DNA from 2 places in the Pseudomonas sp. Irchel 3A5 genome. Region 1 is predicted to be linked to the other one. Evidence: riboswitches for the same ligand, from Rfam matches in the RefSeq annotation. Region 1 holds a riboswitch; the other holds the start of a gene.

Region 1 (3,095 bases):
CGGAAAAAGCATTTCAATTCAAAGGATCGCACCGCCGTTGCTGGCTCCAAACTGTTAGACTCCGCGCTTTTTCGAGGAGCCCACCATGGACCCGCGCAGTGAAGTGTTACTCCGTCAGGCCGAGTTGTTTCAGGGCTCCCTGCTGCTGGCGGGCCTGCCTGCTGACGATTTGCTGGGCCGCCTGCCGCAGGCCCATGGCTGGTGCTGGCATGCTGGCGATCAGGCTGCGCTGGACGCGCGCTTCGAAGGGCGCAGCCATTTCGGAGTAACAGCTCCTGAGCAGCCATTCGAAGCTGCTGTGGTGTTTTTGCCCAAGGCGCGGGAGTTGACCAACTACTTGCTCAATGCGCTTGCCTCGCGCCTCGCGGGACGTGAATTGTTTCTGGTAGGCGAAAAACGCAGCGGCATCGAAGCCGCAGCCAAGCAGCTGAGCCCGTTTGGTCGCGCCCGCAAGCTGGACAGCGCCCGCCATTGTCAGCTCTGGCAAGTCACCGTTGAAGACGCCCCTGACGCGGTAACGCTGGAAAGCCTCGCCCAGCAGTACGAAGTCGAAATGGAAGATGGTCCACTCAAGGTTGTCAGCCTGCCGGGCGTCTTCAGCCAGGGCCGACTCGATCGCGGCTCAGCGCTGCTCCTGCAACACATCGACAAGCTGCCGAGCGGCAATTTGCTCGACTTTGGCTGTGGCGCTGGGGTGTTGGGGGCTGCGGTAAAACGTCGCTATCCGCATAACAACGTGATCATGCTCGATGTGGATGCTTTTGCCACCGCCAGTACGCGTCTGACCCTTGCGGCAAACGGGCTTGAAGCCGAGGTACTGACGGGTGATGGTATCGATGCAGCGCCAATGGGATTGAGCACGATTTTGAGCAATCCGCCGTTCCATGTCGGGGTACATACCGACTATAAGGCGACAGAGAACCTGCTGAGAAAAGCCCGGCAACATCTGAAATCAGGCGGCGAACTCCGGCTGGTTGCCAATAGTTTCCTGAAGTATCAACCCATCATCGAAGAGCATTTTGGCGTGTGTGCGATCAAGGCTGAAGGCAACGGCTTCCGAATCTATCGCGCCAAGCGGGCTTGAAAATAAGCACTTGCCCAAAGCGAAAGCTGAAGGCAGAATCCGCTCCGTCCTAGGGGAGTAGTCTCCCACGAGCGCCATGCTCGTCTGGTACGCATCAACATACTTGGTCCTCAGACCATGGTGCGTACGACCCCGAATCCGCTCAGACGGATCGGTGGTTTGACAAGACCTATGACACGAACACCTTACCCGGGGCGGGGAGGCTGTACGTGTCATAGCCGTGTCGACCCGCCCCTAGGAAAACCTGATGCTGGAATCCTTGTTGGTCCCTACCGCTGTAGTCGCGCTTGCCGAAATCGGTGACAAGACCCAACTCCTTGCCCTCATTCTGGCTGCTCGCTTTCGCAAGCCATGGCCAATCATCGCGGGCATCGTCGCCGCAACCCTGGCTAACCACGCCGCCGCTGGCGCTGTTGGCGCATGGTTTGGCAGCTTCTTCTCCGACGCCACCCTGCACTGGATCCTCGCCGCGAGCTTCGCCGCGACGGCGCTGTGGACCCTGGTTCCGGACAAGATGGATGAAGACGAAGCCAACACTGCACGCAAGTTCGGCCCGTTCATGACCACGCTGATCGCGTTCTTCATCGCTGAAATCGGCGACAAGACGCAGATAGCCACGGTCATGCTCGCCGCGCAATATTCGTATCTGTGGCTGGTGATTCTGGGGACAACGCTGGGTATGTTGCTGGCCAACGTGCCGGTGGTATTGGCAGGCAATTTCGCCGCCGAAAAACTGCCCCTGACCCTGATCCGCCGCCTGGCGGCAGGCGCCTTCTTCGTGCTCGCGCTGGTTGCGGTCTACAAGGCGATGCAGGTGAGTGGCTGGGTTTAACGGCATCGATCTGCAAGAGCACGCCTGCCCGCGAGGAGCCTGGCTTGATTCACCGCGTCGCCGCTCTCGCGAACAAGTTCGCTCCTACCCACACCGCGCTACACGGTAGGAGCGCACGAGCAACATGGACCTGCGCTGTATCAGGATTTTTTGGCCGCGTTGTACAACGGCATCACCTTGGGAATCGCGGCTTGCAACGACGCGATGCGGCTTTCCGAAGCCGGGTGAGTGCTCATGAATTCAGGTTGTGAACCGCCTGAGTTCTGGGTCATTTTCTGCCAAAGGGTGATAGCGGCATTCGGGTTGTAACCGGCACGGGCTGCCAGCTCCAGGCCCAGCAGATCGGCCTCGTTTTCGTTACTGCGACTGTTAGGCAATGTCAGGCTGTAATTCACCACGGTATCGGCCAGTGCCATGCTGTCCTGCCCAAGACCCAGAATTGCACCCGCCCCTTGCTTGGCCATCGCAACACCGTAGGCCTTGGACATCGACTCTCGTCCATGCTCGCGCAGGGCGTGGGCGATTTCGTGACCCATCACCGCCGCGATCTCGTCGTCAGTCAGCTTCAATTTGTCGATCAGACCCGTGTAAAAAATGATCTTGCCGCCTGGTCCGCAGTTGGCATTCAGCTCATCACTTTTGATCAGGTTCACTTCCCACTGCCACTGCGCAGAATCCGGACGCAACTTAGGTGCCTGACCGATCAGGCGATCGGCAATTGCATGCACGCGCTTGGCGTTGTCGCTGGTCGTGTCCAGCACGCCTTTGGTCGACGCCTCGCCAACGGTTTCTTTATAGGACTGGGCATACATCTGATTGACCTCATCGGTCGAGAGCATGCTGAACATGTATTGCTTGCGTTCTACACCGACCGAATCGCCACTGGTGGTATTCACGGCCTGACACCCGCCAAGCAGCAAGGCGGCACTCAAGGCACATAGAGCAAATTTCTGACGCATGATGGATCTCCCTTTGAACATGGCGCTCATCCTAGGCGGTGAACGACGGATGCGCCAGATGCTGGCTGACAGCCAAGTTTGTCAGCCTGGTTACACGTTGGTTCCTGTATGCGTACAAGGTGATAGACGACGTGGGACCGGCTTTAGCCGGGAAGGCAGTAGTTCTGACGACACACTTTTAGTGACTGTAACGGCCTCTTCCCGGCTAAAGCCGGTCCCA
Region 2 (3,095 bases), on a different contig from region 1:
CAGTGCTCGTGACGCTGGCCACGTTGTTGGGGCTGCTGGGGCGAGTGGAAAACCTCAATCTGGAAAACCCGGTACCGCTGCGCTGGAGCGACGCGTTCTTCTCGGGCAACAGCCAGGTTGCTGCTCTGGGTTTGAACCCGGTGCTGTTCCTGTATGACACGCTCAAGGTCGGGCAATCGCGTTACGACGAGGACGCTGTGCGTCGTCACTATTCGGTCGTCGCAGAGTATCTGGGCGTCGATAAGCCAGACCCGCAAAGCCTGACCTTCAAGCGTCAGCAAGACGTGCAGCCTTACAACGTGGCTGCCACGCGGCCGCCGAACGTGGTGTTCGTCATGCTGGAGTCGTTGGGCACCAGCGCCGTGGGGGCGTATGGCAACCCGCTCAATCCCACGCCGAATCTGGATCGGCTGGCTCAGCAAAGCTGGTTCTTCCGGCATTTCTATGTGCCGGTCACGGGAACTGCCAAAACTGTATGGGCAAGCATTACCGGGGTGCCCGATGTGACCCGTCAGGAAACCGCGACCCGGCATCCGATGCTGACCCGGCAAAACACACTGATCAACGACTTCAAGGGCTACGAGAAGCTGTACATGATTGGCGGCAACTCCGGGTGGGCCAATATGAACGCGCTGATCCGCCGCAGCATCGTCGACATTCGACTGTATGACGAGCGTGACTGGCATTCTCCCGTGGTGGATGTGTGGGGGATTTCCGACCTGGATCTGTTCAAGGAAGGCGACCGAATCCTGCGCGCGCTGCCCAAGGATCAGCCGTTCTTCGCTTATCTGCAGACGGCAGGCAATCACCGGCCGTTTACCATTCCCAGGGAAAACGACGGTTTTGAAGTCAGCAACCTGAGCCTCGAACAAGTGCAGGCCGCGGGTTCGCGCAGCGTGGAGCAGTACAACGCGGTGCGTTTGCTGGACTTCAATATCGGGCGGCTGATGGAACTAGCCAAGGCGGGCGGTTACTACGACAACACGATTTTTGTCCTGTTTGGCGACCATAACACCCGCATCAGCCAGATCCCGCATATGCCACCGGCGTTTGAGCAGTTAGGCCTGGAGAGCAACAACGTACCGATGTTGATCCACGCACCAGGCTTGATAGGGACGAAGGTTGTCGAGGAGGCGGTCGGGTTGGCGGACTTGTTGCCCACCGTGGCGGGCATGGCGGGGATTCCGTTCAGCAACGGCGCCATGGGCCGGGATATTCAACAGCCTTCGCCGGAAGGTGAGCGCGTCGTGCCCTTGGTCTTGCGCGAAGGCACGTTCCCGTTGATTGGTGGCGTGACCCGGAATTTTCTCTTGCAGATGGAGCACGACGGTACCTCGCCGACGCTGCACGACCTGGCCTCAGCCACCCCTCTGGAGGACGTTGCCGGTCAGCACCCGGAGGAGTTCAGTCGGTTGCGGGCGTTGACCCTCGGGCTGCATGAAAGCGCACGATTGATGTTGTACCGGAATGTGCAGTGAGGTTGAACATGGGTGCGCCAAGCAGATAACCCTGTGGGAGCGGTGCTTGCCCGCGATAAGGTTTAGGTGATTCATCTGCAGAATCGAGGTGTCCTTATCGCGGGCAAGCACCGCTCCCACAAGGATAGTGTTCCTCCTGTACAACCGAAATTTGTGAACCGTTTGACGATATTTTCATGCCTTTTACAGGTATGATGCCCGCCTTCGTTGGGGAGTAGCCTGCTGCTGAGTTATCTCAGTAGCGTTCGTATCAACATTCTCGGCAGCAGCCGTGGTACGAGCACCTTTTGGTTGGCGAGACCAGCGACATATCCATGCCTAAAGTCGGGCGTGTGGATGTGTCGTTGACTCATAGCCCGACTGGAAGTAAACCGTGAATCCCATTTCCCTTGTATTCCTTGCCTTGGCCATGTCCACGGACGCTTTCGCAGCGGCCATCGGTAAAGGCTCAAGCCTGCACAAACCGCGTTTTATTGAGGCCTTACGTACCGGTCTTATCTTCGGTGTGATTGAAGCCATCACGCCCGTCATCGGCTGGGCCATCGGTAATGCCGCAAGCAGCTTCGTCGAAAGCTGGGACCACTGGATCGCCTTTACGCTGCTGCTGATTCTCGGCTTGCACATGATCTACAACGGCGTGAAGCAGGATGATGAAGAGCCAGAGGAAAAGGCCGGTCAGCATTCGTTCCTGATTCTCGCTGTCACCGCTTTTGCCACCAGCATCGACGCGCTTGCCGTAGGTGTCGGCCTGGCTTTCGTGGACGTGAATATTCTGGTCGCAGCCGCTGCGATCGGTCTGGCTACCATGACCATGGTCACCATCGGTGTAATGCTGGGTCGGGTACTGGGGACGATGGTCGGCAAACGTGCCGAGATCATGGGTGGTGTGGTACTGATGCTGGTGGGTGCGACGATTTTGTACGAACACTTGTCGGCGTAGTCGATTCGAGAGTGTGTAGGAGCTAACGAGCAGCGCGAGGCTGCGATGGCGGTTTGCCTGACAAATCGCTTCGCGGCCGTCGTGACCTCCGTCCGCTCCTACAAAAATTACAGCTGATTCTTCACCGCAAACGCTGCGCCCAGCGCCTGAAGACGGTTCGCCATCGGCGAGAGGTCTTCGCTGCACTGGATGAGGGTAACGACATCCGAGGCATTGTTCTGCGCAATGGCGTGGACAGCGGTCAGACGATCATTGATGCCCACCGATGCCGCGGATTGCTGCTCGGTGGTGCCCGCGATCAGCACGTTCAACCGGTGGATTTCCAGCACATCGGCAACGGTGCTTTTCAATAGCTCAGAGCCCAACTGACTGGCCTGCACGCAGCGGCCGACTTCTTCGCCGCTGGTACGCATCGACTCGGCTGCGGTGCGGCTTTCCTTCTGTAATGATTCGACGATCTGGCGGATTTCGTCCACCGAGCCTGCGGTCTTCTGCGCCAGGCCGCGAACCTCATCGGCCACCACGGCAAATCCGCGGCCCTGTTCGCCTGCACGTGCTGCCTCAATGGCAGCATTGAGCGCCAACAGATTGGTTTGTTCGGCGATTTCACGGATCACGTTAATCACCTTGCCGATCTTTTCTGCCTGTTCGGCCAGCGACTGCACGCTCTGATTGGC

Evidence for each region. Region 1 has a riboswitch for manganese ahead of CKW31_RS21555 (TMEM165/GDT1 family protein). Riboswitches for the same ligand answer to the same signal wherever they lie in the genome.
Region 2: it holds a riboswitch for manganese, as region 1 does, so the genes downstream of both, mntP (manganese efflux pump MntP) here and CKW31_RS21555 (TMEM165/GDT1 family protein) in region 1, are expected to answer to the same signal.

The regions. Positions count from the first base shown of each region.
Region 1 is NZ_FYDU01000014.1:16,567-19,661, forward strand. It holds gene CKW31_RS21550 (class I SAM-dependent methyltransferase) at 86-1,084, shown strand; yybP-ykoY riboswitch at 1,125-1,244, shown strand; gene CKW31_RS21555 (TMEM165/GDT1 family protein) at 1,332-1,916, shown strand; gene CKW31_RS21560 (M48 family metallopeptidase) at 2,057-2,875, opposite strand.
Region 2 is NZ_FYDU01000008.1:267,304-270,398, reverse strand. It holds gene CKW31_RS15730 (LTA synthase family protein) at 1-1,478, shown strand, start outside; yybP-ykoY riboswitch at 1,676-1,845, shown strand; gene mntP (manganese efflux pump MntP) at 1,852-2,418, shown strand; gene CKW31_RS15720 (methyl-accepting chemotaxis protein) at 2,526-3,095, opposite strand, start outside.